4 regions of the Dethiosulfatibacter sp. genome follow, and region 1 is predicted to be linked to each of the others. Evidence: riboswitches for the same ligand, from Rfam matches in the RefSeq annotation. Region 1 holds a riboswitch; each other region holds the start of a gene.

The links. A riboswitch is a leader RNA that binds a small molecule or an ion and turns the genes downstream of it on or off. The one in region 1 is predicted to bind molybdenum cofactor.
Region 2: it holds a riboswitch for molybdenum cofactor, as region 1 does, so the genes downstream of both, AC3AX0_RS04210 (molybdopterin molybdotransferase MoeA) here and AC3AX0_RS03965 (FMN-binding protein) in region 1, are expected to answer to the same signal.
Region 3: it holds a riboswitch for molybdenum cofactor, as region 1 does, so the genes downstream of both, AC3AX0_RS02360 (4Fe-4S dicluster domain-containing protein) here and AC3AX0_RS03965 (FMN-binding protein) in region 1, are expected to answer to the same signal.
Region 4: it holds a riboswitch for molybdenum cofactor, as region 1 does, so the genes downstream of both, AC3AX0_RS07635 (Rossmann-like domain-containing protein) here and AC3AX0_RS03965 (FMN-binding protein) in region 1, are expected to answer to the same signal.

What each region holds. Positions count from the first base shown of each region.
Region 1 is NZ_CEZJXU010000068.1:2,985-7,486, forward strand. Features, by position in the region: partial or broken gene AC3AX0_RS03960 (hypothetical protein) at 1-353, opposite strand, end outside; gene AC3AX0_RS03965 (FMN-binding protein) at 533-1,066, opposite strand; molybdenum cofactor riboswitch at 1,088-1,201, opposite strand; gene AC3AX0_RS03970 (Lon protease family protein) at 1,335-3,815, shown strand; gene AC3AX0_RS03975 (hypothetical protein) at 3,817-4,020, shown strand; gene AC3AX0_RS03980 (HAD family hydrolase) at 4,117-4,502, opposite strand, start outside.
Region 2 is NZ_CEZJXU010000074.1:2,090-7,248, reverse strand. Features, by position in the region: gene AC3AX0_RS04225 (ATP-binding cassette domain-containing protein) at 1-401, shown strand, start outside; gene AC3AX0_RS04220 (XdhC family protein) at 468-1,253, shown strand; gene modA (molybdate ABC transporter substrate-binding protein) at 1,285-2,043, shown strand; molybdenum cofactor riboswitch at 2,299-2,408, shown strand; gene AC3AX0_RS04210 (molybdopterin molybdotransferase MoeA) at 2,499-3,728, shown strand; partial or broken gene AC3AX0_RS04205 (molybdopterin biosynthesis protein) at 3,740-5,159, shown strand, end outside.
Region 3 is NZ_CEZJXU010000029.1:353-8,271, reverse strand. Features, by position in the region: gene AC3AX0_RS02390 (peptidylprolyl isomerase) at 1-481, opposite strand, end outside; gene AC3AX0_RS02385 (DUF1292 domain-containing protein) at 688-1,113, opposite strand; gene AC3AX0_RS02380 (class I SAM-dependent methyltransferase) at 1,251-1,982, opposite strand; gene AC3AX0_RS02375 (threonine/serine exporter family protein) at 1,995-2,432, opposite strand; gene AC3AX0_RS02370 (threonine/serine exporter family protein) at 2,429-3,217, opposite strand; gene AC3AX0_RS02365 (aldehyde ferredoxin oxidoreductase family protein) at 3,353-5,278, opposite strand; gene AC3AX0_RS02360 (4Fe-4S dicluster domain-containing protein) at 5,241-5,651, opposite strand; molybdenum cofactor riboswitch at 5,792-5,918, opposite strand; gene AC3AX0_RS02355 (MerR family transcriptional regulator) at 6,083-6,919, opposite strand; partial or broken gene nhaC (Na+/H+ antiporter NhaC) at 7,135-7,919, opposite strand, start outside.
Region 4 is NZ_CEZJXU010000186.1:266-4,639, reverse strand. Features, by position in the region: gene AC3AX0_RS07640 (anaerobic nitric oxide reductase flavorubredoxin) at 119-1,309, opposite strand; molybdenum cofactor riboswitch at 1,479-1,595, shown strand; gene AC3AX0_RS07635 (Rossmann-like domain-containing protein) at 1,647-2,381, shown strand; gene modA (molybdate ABC transporter substrate-binding protein) at 2,398-3,243, shown strand; gene AC3AX0_RS07625 (ABC transporter permease) at 3,263-4,123, shown strand; partial or broken gene AC3AX0_RS07620 (ATP-binding cassette domain-containing protein) at 4,141-4,374, shown strand, end outside.

The DNA of each region.
Region 1 (4,502 bases):
ATTTCCTTTGGAATGACGATTGAATATCCATCACCAGCAAAAAATCTTATACCTTCAAAATCATCCTGTCTTAGTTCATATTGCTTAAGTATTTTGTTTATCTTTATGCCCTTGATTTCAACTTCAACAACTTCACCGCTTGATGAAATGTTTGTTGTTGCAAGTGTTTGAGATTCCATAGCCTTGATTTCTTCGGCATCAATCATTTTTGTTCCACCTTCAATACCCTGTATTTCTATAGGGGTTTCAGTTGTTTCAGTTCCTTCGTTGTTGTCTTCTGTTTTTGGTGTACATGCAGCAAATGCAAGTATCAATACAAACACTATGCTTAATAATTTCAGTTTTTTTGACATGATTCTCTCCTTAGTTTTTGTTTTAACTTTCTTTTGCGTCTTGAATAACTGCTCACGTATTTACTACGGCTTAGCTGCTTTCTTGTCAGCTTAGGAAAGTTAATATCATAACCCCTTGAAGCGTTGGTGTTATGCGTTTGAGGAAACTTTCCTTCGCGTCTTAATAAATGCTTGTGCATTTAACGCAGCGTAGCTGCTTTCTTGTGGTGAATCTCGATTGCCAAATTTACAGCTTCTGTAGCTGAGTGGCTAGTAATAGTTGCCCCGGTTATTGCGACTATTTCATAATCATTTTCTTTATGCATTTTTACAAGTTCTGCTGGATGGGATAGAGGCATGTTTTGAAATCTTTCCAGAAACCATCCTTCCCTTATGTATCCTCCGTAATCCTCTGTTTCGTGTTCGTCAATTAGTCTGACTGTTTCAATACTTTCATCGATGTTGTTTATTTCAACCATATAGTAGACAAAGTCCTTGTATCCTATGGATTTTATGAAATAGCAGTCAAGATTCTTATTCTCCAAATGGACTTCGTAAACATATTCCGCAAAACAATTTTTAGAATTTAAGTTCTTATCGAAACTTGTTTCTACAATATTTGCTTCGGGATATATGGAAGCAAGATATTCATTCTTGTATTCCATGGTCAATGAAAGTACAGCCAGGGATATTGCAATTAATGATACTAAAGCTATTATTCTTTTTTTTTCCATAAAAAATATCTATTCCACCCGGAATAGATAAAATCATCTCCTTTCCAACCGGGAGGCAGGTCCGTTTCCAGACAAACCCATAGTCTGATTACCATAGAAAACCTTAGGAAAATCAGATCGGAGTTAATACATTCTAATTCTACCAAAAAAAATATCTAAATTCAATATAAATTTAGTGAGGAAAAGGTTATTATGTCTGTAAATATATAATGAATATGTGTTATAATATAAAGAACATAGAGGAAAGATGATTTTTGGAGGACATGATATGAAGGGAAATGAACTTAAATACACTCAATTGAGAAATGAATGCTGTGATGAATGCAAAAAATTTGAATCCACGGCGGACTTAGAGCCACTTGAGGGAATCATTGGACAGGAAAGAGCAGTTGAAGCAATTGATTTCGGCCTTAATATAAAAAGAAAAGGCTACAATATTTATATTTCAGGAATAAGTGGAACCGGTAGAAATTCCTATATTAGTCTTATTACGGAAAAGAAGGCTCGTGGAGAAAATACTTCAGGAGACTGGGTATACGTTTACAATTTCAAGAAACCTGAAAATCCAATATCCCTTAGGTTGGATAGCGGACAGGGAAAAATTTTCAAAAAAGCCATAGAAAATACGATTATATTTATAAAGAAGGAAATAGAGAACACCTTTACTTCAAAGGAATATGAAAGAGCAAAAAATATGCTTTTCAAGCAGCTTAACGAAACTTCCGAGGAGCTTTTGGCTGAGCTTAATACTCTTGCCAAGAAATTCGGTTTTATATATTCAAATACAGATAGGGGTCTTGTCAGCGTACCACTTAAGGAAAATGATGTTCCTATGACAGAAGAGGATTTTAAGGACATCTCAAAGGAAAAATACGCCGAGATACAGAAAAAATCTAGTGAACTGAACCTTGCAAGCATTGACCTGTTCAAGAAAATCAAGGACATAGACGAAAGCTTCAGGGACAAGCTCAAGAAGCTTGATAGTGAATTTGCAACAAAGGTTGTAAACCTACACACAGACAGGTTGAAATACAGATTTGACGGGAACAAAAAAGTTGAAAATTATCTTATAGACTTGAAGAATGACATAATAGACAAGGTAGACATGTTCAAGACAGACAACAAGCAGCCGCAGTCGAATCCATTTTTGGCAATGCAGAACAAAAACAATGATTCTTTCTTTGAAAGATATCAGGTGAATCTTTTCATAGACAATTCTGACAAAGAGAATGCACCAGTAGTATTTGAGACAAACCCAACACATTCAAACCTTTTGGGAAACATAGAGTTTGTGAATGAAATGGGAGTATTAAAGACCTCCTTTAAAAAAATCATTCCTGGATCTATCCATGCAGCAAATGGAGGTTATCTTATTATTCAGGTAAAGGACCTTATGGAAAATGTTTTTGCATATAAGGGACTAATGAGGGCATTATTGAATGACGAGACAAAGATAGAGACAATTCAGACTACAATGGGATATCCTGTAACTACAGGCCTTAAGCCTGAACCAATAAAGCTTGACATCAAGGTCATACTGGTAGGGGATCCAAGGTCCTATAGTATGCTTTATTCATATGACGAGCAGTTTTCAAAGCTCTTCAAAATCAGGGCTGATTTTGATGTTGAAATGGTAAGATCCAGTGCAAATGTGGAAAAAATGACTAAGTTCATAGCTTCCCACTGTGAAAAGGAAGATCTTAAGCACTTTGAAAGGGATGCAGTCTGCAAGGTTGTAGAATACAGTTCAAAGATTGCAGACAATCAGGAGAAGCTTTCATCAAGATTCAACAAGGTTGTTGAAATTATTTACGAAGCTGATTCATGGGCCTGTCTGGAAGAAAGCAATCTTGTATATAAAAAGCATGTTGAAAAGGCTATACAGCAGAAGATAAACAGGAACAACATGTATGAGGATAAAGTTTTAGAGCTATTTGACGAGGGAACCTATTTACTTGATGTTGAAGGGGAAAAGGTTGGAGAAATAAATGGACTTGCAGTAGTTGGAGCTGGTGAATATTCCTTCGGAAAGCCTTCTAAGATAACAGTATCCACCTATAGGGGAAAAGCCGGTCTTATAAATATTGAACGGGAAGCAAGGACAAGCGGAAAGATACACGATAAGGGTGTAATGATAATAAACGGATTCATGGGATACAAGTATGCACAGACTAGACCACTTGCGCTTTCAGCCAGCATAGTATTCGAGCAGCTTTACTCGGGAATTGACGGAGACAGTGCTTCAAGTACGGAATTATATGCAATAATGTCAAGTCTTTCCGGTGCTCCAATCAAGCAGGGAATAGCCGTAACGGGTTCGGTAAATCAAAGAGGACAGATACAGCCAATAGGAGGAGTTAACCAGAAGATAGAGGGTTACTTCAAGGTTTGCAAGATGAAGGGGCTGACTGGAGAGCAGGGTGTAATCATACCTCACCAGAATGTGAAGAACCTTATGCTTAACGACGAGGTGACGGAAGCTGTCAAGAATGGAAAATTCCATATCTATCCTGTTAAACTGATTGACGATGGAATTGAAATACTCACTGGAGTTCCTGCAGGATCTCTGGATGAAAATGGATGTTATGAAGAGAATACAATCCATTGCCTTGTGGATCAGAAGCTTCAGCAGTATCTTAAGCCTTTGGACTTCGACAAGAAAGACGATGATGAATCCGAAGATGTAAAAAACAAAAAAAATCCAAGATCAAAGCAAAGGATGTTAAAGAAGAAAAAGAAGATGATGTAAAATGAAAAAGGAATTCACATGTAAGGGTTGTAAAAACAAATGCAAGGTGAAGTTCGAAGCAAAGGATGGTGTAATAATCTCCATTAAGGGCAACAAGTGTAAAAAGGGAGAAAAAAACGCTATCAAAAAAATCGAAAAAAAGAAAAAGAGTAAGAATAAAGACAAGAAAAAGAATAAGGATAAAGAAAAGGATAAAAAAAAATAGAGAAATATTAATTTTCATGAGTATAAAAAATATGGATATCAGCTCCCTATGCTGAAATCCATATTTTTTTAGTTTAAATATTTTTAAACTTTTGTGTTAGATGATTTTCCATCCTTCATTTTCAGCTATTTTCCTGAGTCCTGAATCAGGGGTTACTGCCACAGGATTTCCAGTAAGTTTAAGTATGAATTCATCATAATAGCTATCGGCAAAGGCTTTGCTGTTATCGTAATCTACTTCTTCATTTTCATATTCCTTTAAAACTGCATTTTTCTTTTCAATTCCGTTTATAATGTGAAAGCCCTTGTCGAAATCCATCCTGTTATTTTTAAAGGGCAGTTTTGTCCCTATTATCTTGTTAAAGCCCAGGTTCTTCATTGCAGCGTCTAGCATTGGCTGAAAGCTTCCAGATACCAGTACAAGCTCATATCCTTCTTTCTTTGCTTTTTCAATTTCATTTAGTATGTCATTGTTGAAATGAT
Region 2 (5,159 bases), on a different contig from region 1:
ATTACCTTGTGTCCATTCTGGATATAAGGGACCATCTTGACAAGAAGGTATGCCAGCTTTCAGGAGGACAGCAGAAGAGGGTATCCATAGCAAGGACATTCATAACGGATCCTGAGATAATACTCATGGATGAACCCTTTTCCTGTCTTGACAACATGCTTAGGGATTGTTTGAGACAGAGAATAAAGCTGCTTATAAGGGAAAAGAACATAATGGGAATATTTGTGACACATAATCTTGAAGAAGGGTACGAGATGGCGGACAAGGCGCTAATAGTGAAAAACGGTAATATTGTGGAAAGAAGAAGGGGCAAGGACCTTTTTGAAAGACCCCAGGATGAATATACAAAAATTTTTATAAGGAATATGAAACACCCTGATTACAGTATCAAAGTAAGTTAAAGCTCTGGTAGGGTTGGAATGAGGAATAGATATATTAAAATATAAATTTGTTTGAAAGGAGAACATATGATTAAAGATGCATTGGCTATTGCCAATTCCGGACAAAAGGTTGCATTGGTTACGGTTACAAATCTGGTAGGATCTTCTCCGGCTGAGCCCGGAAAGATGATGCTGGTAAAGGAAGATGGAACTTTTGCAGGCACTGTTGGTGGAGGCAGCCTTGAGTACAAGTCCATAGCTCTAGCAAAGGAATGTATAAGCAGAGAGGTTAGCAAAGGATACAAGTTTGATCTTGAAAAAGATCTGGGTATGTCCTGTGGAGGATATGTTGAACTTTTCATCAATGTCATAAAACCTGAAAAGACAGTGGCAATAGTAGGTGGAGGACATATAGGAAAGGTTCTTGAAAAGCTTGCAAGGAATGCAGGTTTCAATACGGTAGTAGTCGACAACAGGGAAGGAATTGCAAGCAGGGACAGATTCCCTGAAGCAACGGAAGTGATTTATGGAGACATTGGAGAAGAGTGTGAAAAGCTTTCTACCAATTCAAGTACTTTCGTAGTAGTAGCTACTCACGGACATGTTCATGACCAACTTGCAGTAGAATCCATGCTCAGAAAGGAGTACAGGTATTTAGGTGTAATAGGCAGCAGAAACAAGATCAAGACCATGTTCAAGAGTATGGTAGAAAAGGGATATGAAGAGGAATTGATAAAGGGTGTACATTCTCCTATAGGCCTTGCCCTTGGAGGTAATTCTCCCGAGGATATTGCAGTTAGCATACTGGCCGAAATCATTATGGTTAAAAACCAGGGACAGTGCATTACCATGAAGGAAAAAATAATGAAATAAGTAGAATAAATGAAAGGGAAGGGAAAATAGGATGAAAAAAAATATTTTGATTAAACTGGTAGTGGTGGCAGTTATTGCCTTCATGTTTACTTCTTGTGGAAAGGAAGAGAAAGTACTTGTGTTTTCGGCTGCATCGCTGACTGAAAGCATGGGTGAGATAAATACAGTTCTAGGAGATGAGATTACTTTAAATCTGGATAGTTCTACAAGATTGAGGATACAGATAGAAAACGGTGCCGAAGCCGATATTTATTTGTCCGCCAATGAAAAGAACTACAAACTTCTTAATGAAGGTGGATTTGTTGAAAAGGGAATTGGAATACTTGAAAACAAGATGGTTCTCATTACTCCCAAGGGAAACGAAAAGGTGAACTCGCTTTATAATCTGGCAGGTGATGCAAGCATAATAATTGCTGCTGAAGAGGTGCCTGCAGGGAAATATGCAAGGAACATATTGGCAAAATATGAAGAATCGGGAGTGGATGGCTATACTGAGAAGGTTCTGTCAAATGTTGTATCAAATGAATCGACTGTAAAGGGTGTTGCATCGAAGATTGCACTGGGAGAGGCTGATGCCGGTCTTGTCTATGTAACCGATGTGACCGAATCGACTAAAGGCAAGTTTGACATGTACGAAATCGATGACCAATACAATGAGAAGGCAACATACTGGATAGCCTTGCTTAAGGATTCGAAAAATGCGAACGCAGAGAAAATCTATGATGAATTGCTGACAAATGAAGATATGAAGGCGGTCTTTGAGAAGTATGGTTTCAAGGTTGTAAATTAAGAAATCGTAAAACTGCCAATAAACATGTACAAACATGTTAAATAATCTGAATATGACTTTATTGTATAGACAATTAGAGCCGATTCAGAGGAAGCAAAGCTTAATTCCATAGCTCTTGCGGCAGTACATTCGAAAAAAACGAAAGGGAAAAAACGAACGACGTATCAATAATGTTTATTTATTGGATGCGGAATAAAAGTCGCTGTCATGATTCCCAAACCAATAAAAACATTGAAAAACAGCTAAAAAAGGTGTAAAATATATATACTTCGAGCTAATTTATCTTTATGAGATAACTTAGCCTATGGGTGCAGTTTGCAAAAATTGCGCCTCCCGGTTTGGAAAGGAGTATGATGACTATCCGACCGGATAGTTTTTTTTTATTGCCAGACTAACAGTCACAATCGGTATAAGAATGAGGGATTAATGTCCCGAGGATTGAATATGGAGGAATAATGAAATTTCTAAAAGCATACAACCCGGACAGGATAAAAGAAATGATGAGAGAACATTTCAGCAACATAGAAATTGAAACAGAAATTATTCATATTAGTGAAGCACAGTACAGATATTCATCCATGGATATAATGAGCTCTGTAAATATACCCGACTTCAACAAATCAACTGTTGACGGATATGCATTGATGTCCTCGGATACAAGCGGTGCATCGGAAAGCATGCCTGTCTTTCTGGATGTTTCAGGAGAGGTCCTAATGGGAACTGAAGCTCATACAGAAGTTGTGGAAAACACCTGTGTATATATTCCTACAGGGGGAATGATTCCCAAGGGCGCTGATGCAGTCGTAATGATTGAATATACGGAGAAACTTAAAGAAGATACGGTGGCAGTGAACATGACCATGCATCCAGGGGAAAATATAATATATATTGGTGAAGACATAAACGTAGATGATATTATAGTGAAAAAGGGAAGGAAGATTACAGCTTTTGATATGGGAGCATTAAGCGCCATTGGTGTATCTGAGATTTCCGTATTTAAGAAGCCAAAGGCTGTAATAATATCTTCTGGAGACGAAATAAGAAAGCCGGAAGTGGAGATAAAGCTCGGTGAAGTTAGGGATATAAACAGTTTCGTTGTGGGAGCCCTAATTGAAAAATACGGTGGTGAAGTGATTTACAAGTCCATAGTCAATGATGATGAGGGAAGCCTATTTAATGAAGTTGAAAAATGGATTGATAAGACGGATATTGTCATAGTGTCCGGGGGAAGTTCGGCTGGAATAAAGGATGTTACGGCGGAAGTTCTCGACAGCTTTGGAGAACCGGGGCTCTTCGTTCACGGAGCGGCGGTAAAACCTGGAAAGCCTACCATAATGTCTTGTGCAAGAAACACTGCACTATTAGGACTGCCTGGACATCCAGGATCTTCTTCTATAATTTTCACAATATTCGGAAAGGAATTATTCAAGATACTCCTTAAAAAGGAAGAAACCATGGCTTTCTATATTGAAGCGGAGCTCACCTATAATCTTACAGGAGCTCCAGGCAAGGAAACCTATGTAATGGGGACCTTGGAACTCAATGATGGGAAATATCTTTTTAATCCATTGATAAAAAAATCTGCCGCCATATCCCAGCTTTCAAAAAGTGAAGGATATGTAGTGATAAAATCAGGTACCGAAGGAATACAAAAAGGAAATATCGTAAAGGTATATACTGAATAAGAGAGGTAGCCATGAAAATAGAAAGAAATATATATCTGGAAAATACAGACCTTGAGGTGGCTCTAAAGGGATATCTTGAAAGATTCAAGGAAGAACTTGAAAATAAAGCCGTTGAAACAATAAGTGTAATGGATTCACTGGGAAGGGTAACGGCTGAGCCCTATTTCGCAAAATACTCTTCTCCCAACTTCAATGCATCGGCAATGGACGGCATTGCTGTAAAGTCAGAAGTCACCTATGATGCAAGAGAAGGAAAACCTTTGACATTGGTCAAGGGAAGGGACTACAAGGTAGTTGATACGGGAGACCCAATAGACGGCGACTATAATGCTGTAATAATGATTGAGGATCTTAACGACTTAAGTGAAAATGAAGTTCAGATAATAACTCCTGCATCGCCCTGGCAACATATAAGGCCCGTTGGTGAAGATATTGTTGCAGGTGAAATGATAGTTTCAGCAAACCATAAAATAAGGCCTATTGACCTTGCGTCCATTATTAATGGTGGAGTAATTGAAGTTCAGGTTTATTCAAGGACTAAGGTTGGAATCATACCTACTGGAACTGAAATAGTGGAACCTGGAACAATTCTTAAAACTGGAGATATTATAGAGTCCAATTCAAGGATGTTTGAAGGGTTGACACTGGAATGTGGAGCCATACCTTCAAGGTATAATGTTGTAAAGGACGACTATGAAGAAATCAAGAAGACGGTTATGGATTCTGTTGAAAAAAACGATATCACAATAATAAATGCAGGATCCTCAGCTGGAACTGAAGACTATACAAGGAGTATAGTGGAAGATCTTGGAGAGGTTTACTACCACGGTCTATCTATAAAACCTGGGAAACCTGCAATACTGGGTAAAATAAAGGGTAAGCCTGTAATAGGGATTCCGGGATATCCTGTTTCTGCATATATGGTCTTTAGAAGTATTGCACAGGAAATAATCATGGAATTCATGAACCTACCAAGGGAGAAGCCTGTAATTGTAGAGGCATACCTGTCAAAAAGGGTAGTTTCATCATATAAATACAAGGAATACGTAAGGGTGAAGATGGGAAAACTCGGAGGCAAGATAATTGCCACTCCTCTCAACAGAGGAGCAGGAGTACTTATGTCTCTAGTGCGGTGTGATGGAATTCTTGTGATCCCAAAGGAGAAGGAAGGCTTTGAAGCAAGCGAGCTGGTGCAGGTTGAACTTCTAAGGGATTTTGAAAGCATAAACAACACGGTGGTATCAATAGGAAGCCACGACCTGGTAATGGATATAATAAATAACCATATCCATACTACAAATTCAGTCATGGACCTTTCCTCTGCCCATACTGGAAGCATGGGAGGTATAATGGCATTGAGAAAGGGTGAATGCCACCTTGCGCCCATACATCTTCTGGACGAGGAGACAGGTGTTTACAATGTTCCTGTAT
Region 3 (7,919 bases), on a different contig from region 1:
GACTGATTGTATTGTCAAAGCCGTTATTGGAAAACTCTCCATCTATTGAATATCCTGGATTTCCAGCTCCCGTACCAAGCGGATCTCCACCCTGGATCATGAAATCCTTCATAACTCTATGGTAAATAAGTCCGTCATAAAAACCGGTTCTTGCCAGCGACAAGAAGTTATTTACTGTGTTTGGAGCGATTTCTGGATATAACTCAAGTATTATTGGTGCTCCATCCTTAATTTCTATCTTTACAATGGGAAGTCCTTCTGAAGGTGTGTAAGCAGCTTCAGGATTAAGTTCTGCATAGTAATCTCCAAATGAAAAATCCTCTACCCTTATGTCTTCATTACTGTTTAATGAATTATCAACATCCGACACAGGTTCTTCCACAATATCTTCTTCTCCCTTTTGTGTACATCCAACAACTGCAAAAAGTAAGATAAAAACCAGTGCAATCAACATCAGTTTTCTTAATTTCTTGTTCTTCATATATCCTCCGATTTTCATATGTAATAAACCCAATTCCGGCATTTTTATATAAGCATTTATTATCAGTAAATATATTCCAGACATTAAGTTCTTTTTTATATCTTTAATTCTGTTACTTATTTGAGAAATTAATAGAGATGAACAGAAGTCCATCTCATTAAATGCTTATTTGATATCCAAAATTCGTTTCTAAAATTATGGGAGAATTATTCTTCGTCTTCTTCGTCTTCTTCTCCACCAAATATCTCTTCAAATACACTTCCAACTTTTTCGAATTCCTTGTCAGACTCTATTGCTAGTAGTTCAACACCTTTTTCATCTTCCTTGTATCCATAGATGAAGTATTCTTCTTGTCCTTCTGGTAGAAGTGCAACATATTCTTTTTCGTCTATTTCAACAACTGCAAGAACAAGGCATTCCTTCTCTTCGCCATCATCAAAAGTAACCATCATTGTATCTTCGCCTACTTCGTGACTATGCTCGTGGTCATGTCCACATCCGCATCCTTCTCCACATCCTTCGTGGTTATGCTCTTCTTGACTCTCACAACATTTTTCTTCTTTGTTATCTGAACAACACTTATCTTTTTCTAAATTATCATCGCCGCAACCGCAGTTATGTTCTTTACTCATATTAAATCTCCTAACTTATATTTCCACCTATTTCAACTATTGGTGATTTATACTAAATAATATCACATTCAGCCTCAAAAAACCAACGTTTTAATATGCTGAAAGAATTAAATTTAATTCATATTCTCTATCACTCTTTAAACAAGAGGTTTCACACAGTCTATAATTAATGGTATGCTTCTTACACTGTCAAAATCTTTCCTTTTCCAGTTATCATACAGCTTTATATCAACAAATCCTTCATTTTTTAATATTTGCACAAGAGCTACAGAGCTTATAGGATAAAGAGTAATTCTATTTTCAATTTCCTTGTTGGTTTCTTTTATGTTCAATACAGTATGAAATTCAATTTTATCATCATTATTTAATTTGTAATTTCTAATAAATTTAATATGTTCATTCTCAATAGTCGGAAGAAAATCAATATTCTGATCCAGTATTCTGTCATAGTTAATGATTTGAATCATAAACCTTCCACCAGCTACAATTTTTTTAAATGTTTTTTTGATGAAATCAGTTATTTCTATCTCATTTTCCAGATGAACCATTGTATTCCCAAAGCATATAACCGTATCATAATCATCGACAAGATTGTCAACATCAAGCATATCCATTTCATCAAATTTCAAATTTTCTCTATGATTATATTTTCTTATTGCATACCTTATCATTTCAGAATCCAAGTCAATTCCAGTAGATGTTTTATAAAACTCGGAAAGTCCAAAAATTAACTGACCAGTTCCACACCCTATTTCAAGTATATTTTTTCCATCTGTTTCACTATCTCCATCTAAAATAAATTCAGCCTGACTTTTATTAAAGGGGAAAATATGGTTATAGTTTTCCGCTATTCTTTCATAGAATTTCATATTATCAGCTCCCTAATTCATTATTTTTTCTGCTTTTCTCTTTATCTTTCTTCCTAGGGAAGTCGTCAGTATAACAGCACTTGAAATAGCCAGGGCAACAAGTACAGTCTCCGTTCCAACCTCCATCGCCATAATATAGTCTGCTTCAATAATTTTCTTTATAGCGTAATAAAGCCCATATCCGGGTACTAGAGGAATCATTCCTGGAATCACATATACTGTAGCAGGGACCCTTCTTTCCTTAGCCATAATTTCACTATAAAAACCTACTGCAAGAGCTCCTGTAAAGGCTGCCATTACAACAGAATCAAACTGAACAAGCGATATTGAATACACTATCCATCCCAAGGCTCCTCCGATTGAAGCAAAGACCAACTGTTTTCTTGGTATATTAAACAGTATTCCAAACCCGAAAGTACATAAGAAGGAAAAAATAAAATCAAGTATCATATACTGCCTCCAAATATCATAATATACCCTTGTAAAACAGTACCTACTCCAAGCGCCAGAGCTACTGCAATTAATACAGCCTCCATCATCCTTGATGTTCCCGATACAAAATCTCCTGATATTATATCTCTGATTGAGTTGACTATTGCAACTCCTGGTACCAGTGGCATAAGTGAACCTATTATTATGCTGTCTATGTCCGCATATACTCCAAAACATTCCAGTGACTTGACGAAAATCAGTGCAGCAAACATGTTTATAATACCACCTGTAAAGTTCTTCATAAAGAATGGAAACTTGTATTTTATTGATATAAGCGAAAACATTATTACAAACATACTTGTTAGAAAAGCTAGAGAAAATTCAATGGGTCCTCCTCCGAACAAAAGGGTGAAAAAGCCTCCTGCAACACCTCCACCAAGTATAATTTGCCAATTCTTAAACTCAGGAGCATTTTCAATTCTTTCAAGATCCTTATCAGCTTCAGTCACAGTAATGCTTCCCGATGCAAATCCTCTAGAGAAGTTGTTTACCATTGCTATTCTTTCAAGATCTATTCTTTCGATACTTGTTCTATGGATGATTGAATAGTATTCTCCATCATACTCAATATTAATGAATATTCCAGTTGGAACAACAAAGCAGTTTGCATCTTCAATACCCTTTGAGTTGCATATTAGATTTATTGTCTCCTCTACCCTGTAGGTTTCGGCTCCATTTTCCAGTAGAATCTTCCCCGCCCTTCTGGAGAGCTTTAGAATCCTGTTTATTTCATTTTTGTTCATATATTTCTCCCGAATTTCCATAATTTCTTAAATTTAAGTGTATTATAACAAACAACCCCTGTGAAAATCAAGTGATTTCCACAGGGGTTGTTACCCTCAATATTTGTCCTAAATATTATATGTATTTATAGGACCTTATTTATTTGCAAGAAGACCATTGTATACATCTTCCATGCCAAGAGATTCGAATTTTTCCTTCGTTGGAATTGCTTTTTCCTTGTCGTATGAACAAGCTTCATAATACTTGTCAAGGGCGCTTTCCATGTCTACTTTCCTTCCCTTTGGAGGTCCTGCAGTAGCTTCTTCAGTCATGAAACGTTTCGGAAGTCTGTCGTCATCCCGTCTGAATCCCCTCTCATAGTTGAGCGCTCTTTCAAGAGCTATAGTCCTTTCAGCCTTTCTTAGAAGCTCTTCCTTATCTGTCTCTATTCCTGTCAATGCTGTATAGATAGCTGCAAGGGTTGTGGCGTGAAGCTCACAATTTATTACATTGAAATCACAGATACCTATGAGGTTTGTAACTACAAAGAATTCCTTCACAGATTTTAACCATTCCTTTGATTCCTTGTCGTCGAAAGGATCTTTCGGTTCTATTACTCCAAGATCTGGATAAAGATATCCAAAAGCATCTATTGTAGCTGCATAAGGCCTCATATGACAGGCTCCTCTTTCAGAGGTTCCCAACGATACAGTCATGGCAGAGCTTCCCCTTGGATCCGTAGCGGGAATTTCCATTCCCTTTACAGTCATTGTATAGTCAAGAGCTCTTTTACCTATTTTTTCGGCTGCAACCTGAGAACCATCTGCAAACAAGTCTCCACAACCTTCCCTAAGTCCCATTTTCCTTAAAAGTTCCACCATTGCCTTTCCGTTTCCAAAATTAAGTTCCAATCCGTCAAGATCATCACTGGTGATTATTCCTTCCTCATACCATTCCATTGCAGCTGAGATTGTTGCTCCACCCGAAATTGTATCCAGACCATAAATGGTCAAATAATAATTGGCCATTGAAATATCTTCATATGAATTAACTCCACATCTTGGTCCAAGTGCAGCTATGGTTTCAAATTCAAGTTCTCCAACACCTATGTCATCCCCGTAGTCTGAATTCTTCATCACTATATATTTATGGCATCCAAGCTGACAAGAATAACAGGCTCTTCTTCTCACTTCAAACTTCTCCCGGTTGTTCCACAGTTGGGTAGGCATAATCGGCTCGAGCTTTTCAAACTGGTTTTGTCTGAAATTCCTTGTAGGTAGCAACCCGCATTCATTGGCACCGTCAAGCCATGCAGGAGTGCCGTATCCATGTACCGGACCCCAGGTATAGACTTCGTCCCTAATTTCCCTTATGGCCACTGCATTTATTTCCAGGAACTTGTCCTTGTCGTTTATTTCTATCTTTCCATTTCCTTTTACTGCCACTGCCTTAAGATTTTTGGATCCCATTACAGCACCAGCACCACCTCTTCCTGCAAAACAGTCATCGCTGAATATGCAAGCAATACTTGAAAGGTTTTCTCCGCCCTGTCCTATACACGATATCTTGTATTCCTTTCCCAGTTCCTCATTAAGAATTTCTGTTGTTTCTCTGGTGTTCTTTCCCCAAAGGTGTGCTGCATCTTTGATTTCAACCTTGTCATTTTCTATTACTACTATTACCGGTTTATCCGCCTTACCTTCAAATAAAATGGAATCATAACCTGCAAATTTCACTTCTGCACCGAAGTGACTTCCCATGTTTGAAGACCCTATGGTGTTTGACAAAGGTGAAAGAAAATTGATTGAAATTCTTGATGCCGAAGCCATTGGAGTTCCTGTAAGAGGTCCAGTATTGAATGATAGTATATTCTTCTCAGACAAAGGCTCTGTATCATGGGGGACTTCATCCCACAAAAGAGCAACCCCATAACCTTCTCCTCCAAGATATCTTTTAACATATTCCATGTTGAGCTTTTCCTTGCTTATGTTTCTAGAACTCAAATCTATCCTTAATACACAATTCTTATAACCCTTCATCTCATCACCATCCCAACGCATTTCGAGGGCAGATTTTAACACATTCAGGTACTCCGCCACATAAATCACATTTGTAAGCCAAAGGCTTACCTTCAAATTCAATCATGCTTATTGCATCAATCGGACAATCTTCCGCACATTTACCACAACCTATGCATGCATCGCTTATTGTTACAGCTCCGGTAAATGAATCTCTTGATATGGCATCAACCGGACAATGTTCTGCACATACCATGTCAGAACACTGCTGACATACATTTTGTTTAAAATGACCCATTTTCTTTTCACTAATTTTGATACCTGTAGCCGCTGGGTCCACTACTCCCAGATGAAATACAGAACATACAGACTCACATGCCCTGCAACCCTGACATAGATCAGGATTCACCCTTACTTTGATTACTCCCGGTTTCATAAAATCCTCCTTTTTTCTCCATTTTAATATTTCAAGTGCTGCTATGCTTGTTGCCTAACAATGCTTATGATACATCCAACTAAAGAATTATGAATTTTAACGAGGAACATAAAAATCGAACACAAAAACAGGAGCATACTCGAAATATTCGAATAGCTCCTTTGCAATCACGGCAGGCATAAAATCACTTCAATACCCATAGTTCTTAAATTCCTTATTCTGTCAATGTTTTATGCGGGAACGTAAGAATCGGAGATTTATTTATCTTAGGAAAGCTAAATATGCAAAATCCCTTAAATCGTTGGTATTTTGCGTTCAATGTAAACTTTCCACGCGGACAACACCGCTAACGCGGATGACGCGACATAGTCGCTTTGTCTATCTAACTTAATTATAAACCCTATTGTTACAATAGGGTCAAGGATTATTATTTATTTTATCGGAACCTGTAGTCTGATGAACATTCCTCTACTGTTTTCGTTAAAGACTGGAAGTTCTGTTATTACCTCACAGAGATACTCTCCTACAATTTCATAGTCATTATCATCAACAAAATCCAGGAGCTTTTCCGCATAGTAGAGCTCATTTTCAAAACCCTCCTCTCCTTTGAAGCATATACAGGCATAATTACCTCCCATTATTTTTTCAAATCCTTCATCCCTACTGAAATCAGTGTCAACAAATACAAAGATTTCTGTAGACTTGTAGTCTCTAACTTTGATATTATCCATTCTTATTAAGGATCCTACATTGTGGAAATATATCATTGGAAGGTTATTGATCTCTACCTGGTTCTTCAACTCCCTAAGCATATACTCGTAGGTTTCTATGCCTTTCTCATAAATGTTTATTCCACTATTATAACAAAATATCCTCCTCTCGGGAAAATCCACAATGTTAACTGATTCATCTTCTAGGGTCCTGGCATACTCCCCAAGGTTCTCCTTGAACCTCATTGCACCCCTTTCCATTATTTCAAGCTTTTTCTTGTTTTCCTCAATCCACTTAAGCTGTTCGTTTAGGTTTTCAATAATAAGCTCGGGGTCGTTCTTTTCGAAGAGCTTCTTTATCTGGTCAAGGGACATTCCAAGAAGCTTCATATAATTAATAAGGTCAAGCTTTGCGCTCTGGTTTATATGGTAGTATCTGTATCCAGTATCCTCGTCCACCATAGAGGGTTTAAGGAGCCCAATATTGTCATAATGTCTAAGCGTTTGGATTGTAACCTTGTTAATCTTTGCCATTTCACCAATTTTAAATCTGTTCAAAGAACCATCCCCTTAATAATCTATTTATTATTCACTGCATATTAATCAAACATCTTGTGTCTCTATAGACTTATATTATATCATGAAGCATATTACACTGTTACAATTTTAACTTACCTAAGCTATAAAAGGAACCGCCGGCAATTAAACCGGCGGTTCCTGTGTATTATATAACGTTCTAAACCCGATAAACCATTCCCACAATTATTACTTAGTTATGCTGTCTGTTCAACAGATTCCTCTGATTTTGCTTCTTTTTTCTCTTCCTTTGACTTTTTGATTTTTTCCATTGTAATTCCTGTGTATCCATAGAATATTGAAATCAACGGATTCAGCAGGTTGAGGAATGCATAGGGTGCATAGGCAAATGGATGAACTCCAAGAGTCTTGTACATAAATGCTCCACAGGTATTCCATGGAACAAGTGCTGAAGTTAGTGTTCCTGAATCTTCAAGTACCCTTGAAAGGTTCTTCGGATGAAGTCCCTTCTCTTCAAATACATCCTTGTACATCCTTCCAGTTATAACTATTGACAAATACTGGTCTCCAGCAACAAAGTTACATGCTATTGCAGTAAGAACTGCCGAAAGAACTACTGAACCTGTGCTGTGCGCTAATGTTAGTATCTTCCTTGCTATTTCTTCAAGCATTTTAGTCTTTTCCATTATTCCACCGAAGCACATTGCGCAGATTATAAGTGATATAGTCCACATCATACTGTCAATTCCACCTCTTGAAAGAAGGGTGTCAACAGCTGCAACTCCTGTCTCTGAAACAAATCCGTAATGCACAGAATCTATTATAGCTCCAAGGTTAGCTCCTTGGAATATTACTGCAAAGATTGCTCCTACAGCAGTTCCGCCTATTAGGCCAGGTATTGCAGGAATCTTGAATACAACCATGAATATTACCAGTAAAGGTGGCACTAGAAGCACTGGGCTTACTGTAAACTGTGAACTGATACCTTCAAGTATTATCTTAATACTTTGTGAGTCAATAC
Region 4 (4,374 bases), on a different contig from region 1:
ACCAAAGTTTTGGAATACAGAATTATAAAACAATAGTATAATTAATCCCCTGCAGTCAACACTGCAGGGGATTTTTAGTCTAAAATACAATTATTTTTTACTTAAGTGTAATCTATGATTATATATTTCTAACAAACTGCTTCCCAAATTCAACCGCTTCCTTTTCAGTCACATCTGACATATTCCAGTTAACCTTTAGGTTTTCACCAACAACTTCAAATCCTGCACTATTAAGCAAATCAGCAAGAACCTTTGGTGATTCACCGCTCCATCCATAGCAACCAAATGCTGCTGCTTTTTTATTTTTGAACTTCAATTCCTTAAGATAGTGAGCAAATCCAACAAGAGACCTTAAAACACTGTTGCTTACAGTTGGCGACCCCATTAGTATTGCTTTGGACCTAAATACTTCTGTTGCCAAATCATTGTCATCTGTTTTAGCAATATTAAATATCTTAATAGTTACTTCCTCATCTTCCATACGAATGCCTTCGGCAATTTTTTCTGCAACTTTCTTGGTACCGTCCCACATTGTATCGTAGATGATTGTTATTTGATTTTCTTGATAATCATCACACCATTCCAAATATTTACTAACTATTTGCATAGGATTGTCCCTCCAGACAACTCCATGACTAGTTGCAATAATATCAATATCCAAATTCATGCCAATGACTTCATCCAGCTTTTTCTTTAAAATCTTGCTGAAAGGAGTAAGTATATTTGCATAATACTTGATTGCTTCTTCAAATAATTTGCATTGATCTACAGTATCATTAAATATACTTTCACATGCATAGTGTTGGCCAAATGCATCATTGCTAAAAAGAATATTGTCACCAGTCATATAAGTAGCCATACTGTCAGGCCAATGAAGCATCCTCATTTCAACAAAAACCAGCGATTTACCATTGCCTATATCAAGACTGTCTCCCGTTTTCACAACATTCAGATTCCACTTTTTGTGATATTGTCCCTCTAGAGACTTTACAGCATTGGCCGTACAGTAAATTGGAGTTTCAGGAATTCTTTCCATCAATTTAACCAATGCACCGCTATGGTCTATCTCTCCATGATTTACAATTATATAATCTATATCTTCCAAATTGACTTCTGAAGCAAGGTTATCTACAAATTCTTCAGCAAATGGAAGCCATACGGTATCAATTAGAACTGTTTTTTCTTCCTGAATTAAATATGAATTATAACTAGAACCACTATTTGTTGAATATTCATCGCCATGAAATTTCCGTAATTCCCAATCAACTTTTCCGACCCAGTTAACATTGTTTTTTATTAATTTTTTCATTTTATCCTCCTAATATTGTCTCGTATTTAATTATACAATGAATTAGATGTATTTACCAAATAGAATTATAATTCAGTAAAGGAATCGTGATATGAAGTAATAAAATATCACTATATATTAATTCGTCTTTACATCCTATATATATTCTGTTATACTTTATTTGATTCAATCATATACTCATTACCGAGTCTTTTGTACCTTCGGCCTAGCCATGGACAAAGACCGACAGGGTTTATCTGGAAACGGATATGCCTCCCGTGTGGAAAGGTAACCGAGACTCAGTGTCTATGTTCTTTTTTTGGGGAGCATGGATTTTTTTATTTTAAAGGAGATTTTTATGAATACGTGTTTAATGAATGATATCAAATTAAAATTCAAGGATCTAGTAGTTAAAAATAATTTAATGAATGAAAACATTTCAATAGAAGCTAAGGTTCTTACCACTGAAGAAGCAATAGGAAATCCAATCCGCAGGGACTACCCTCTCATAAAGGGAAAAGAAAAACTTATGCAGGCAGAATTCAAAGGTTCTATTGGACAGGCTTTTACAGATAATCCAGGAAATTTCACAGGAACAATAGGTGAAATACTTGAAATGGAACTTAGTTCGAATCTGAGCAGAGCAATTTTTATTTCTTCTGTAAATGCAATTACCCACTATCTGGGAATCACAACAAATACAATACACTGCAAGGACGAAGAACCTGAATCATGTGCTGAAAAACTTGTTGAAAACATCAAGGAAAAATATGGTAATCCTAAAATCATACTTGTAGGATTTCAGCCAGCATTCCTTGAGAATCTGTCAAAAAACTTTAAAATTAGAGTGCTTGATCTTGACGATGAAAAAGTAGGAACAAAGAAGAACAATGTACTAATTGAAAATGGCGAAGATAATTTTACCGCTGCAATTGAATGGTGTGACCTCGTTGTAGCTACAGGTAGCACTGTAGTCAACAATACACTTTCAAACTTCATGAATACGGGAAAACCCACTTTTTTCTTTGGAACGACAATCTCCGGGCCTGCCAGATTGCTGGATTTGGACCGTTTTTGTGAAAACTCAAAATAAATCTAAGGAGAACAAAATGAAAATCAAAAAACTATTAATTGTAACTCTGATGCTAGCATTAATGCTGTTCACAATTGCAGGATGTTCAAACAGCGAAGCAAACAATTCAGGTGAAAATACTGATGGTGAAAGCTCTGCGGTAGAAAACACAGCTAAGATTAACTCAGAAAATAAAAATGAAACACTCATTGTATACTGCGGTGCCGGTCTTAGAAAACCCATGGATGAAATCGCTCAAATTTATGCTGAAAAATTCAATGTACAAATCGAATATTCTTATGCAGGATCAGCACAAAACCTAACCCAGTTAGAACTTATGCAAGAAGGTGACCTTTATATTCCAGGTGCATATTCATATTTCGAATCAGCACAGGAAAAAGGATTGACAGAAAATGCTCAAAATATTGTATATCATACTCCCGTTATAGCTGTACCAGCTGGAAATCCAGCAAACATCACCTGCCTTGATGACCTTACAAAGGAAGGAGTGAAGATCGTACTCGGCGACGAAAGATCCGCCGCAATAGGAAAAGTTTCACAGAAAATTCTGGATAAAAAAGGAATACTTGAAGCAGTTGAAGCTAATGTTGTTGCTAAGGATGCAACTGTAAACGAGGTTCTTGTACACATAGCAATGGAACAAGCTGATGCATGCATCATCTGGGAAGACAATGCACAGGGTGTTGAAGAAATTGAGGTAGTCCAAATAAATAAAGAAGATAATTCAATAAAAACAATTCCTGTATGCGTATTGACTTTCTCTGAAAAAAAAGAGGCTGCATCTGCTTTTGCAAATTATCTAAGCTCTGAAGAAGGCGTGAAAATATTTAAAAAACACGGATTTGAACCTATAACTGAATAAGTATTGAAAGGACATCCAAATGGAATATAAAGCAAGTCAAAGTGATAAATACAGCACTAAATTTGTATACAGGAATATAAAAAGAAGAAATATACTTTTTAAGGTAATATTGTACTTTTTCATAATAACGTTACTAACACTAATAATAGCAGCTTTATCCAATATTCTCATAAGAGGTTATGCAGGGCTTCAAGCAAGCATAACCTCACCTGAAATAATATTTTCACTCAAACTGAGTCTATTTACATCATTAATATCCACTGCACTTTGCATTCTATTTGCAGTACCTATTGCCTATGGTCTTGTAAAAGTAAAATTTCCGGGGAAAATTTTTGTAAGCACTGTTCTTAACCTTCCCCTCTCACTGCCTCCAGTAGTATCGGGAGTTGCATTACTGATGCTTTTTGGCGGAACGGGCTTTGGAAAAGCACTTGCACACTTGGGGATAAAATTTGTTTTCGATGTAAAAGGTATCATTCTTGCACAATTCTTTGTCAATATATCATATATGCTAAGAATTGTAAGGTCAACTTTCGAAGATATCAATCCAAGACTTGAATTTGTAAGCCGTACCCTTGGCTGCACTGAGATGCAAAGCTTCTTTAAGGTTACACTGCCACTTGCCAAAAATGGTCTTATCGCTGGTACTGTAATAACCTGGGCAAGAGCCATAGGAGAGTTTGGCGCAGCACTTATGCTTGTAGGAGCGACAAGAATGAAAACAGAAACACTTCCTGTTTCACTGTTTCTGAACATGTCCACTGGAGATTTGAAGCTTGCCATGGCCTCAGCTTCCATAATAATAACTGTTTCAGTAGTATCATTATTGATATTTGAAATCATCGGTCTTAAAAATAAAAAAATATCGAAAATCTGCTGATTTAGAAGGAGTTACAAATGATAGAATTAATAAATTTGAACAAGTCTTTAGGCGATTTCAGTCTTGAAAATATAAACCTTAAAATTGAAGACAATGAATTTTTTGTAATACTTGGCCCGACAGGGACAGGTAAGACAGTAATTCTTGAAACAATTGCAGGGATGTACCAACCAGATACGGGAAAAGTTCTCTTTAACGGCATGGATACTGCTGAACTTTATCCAGAACAAAGAAATATAGGATTTGTATAC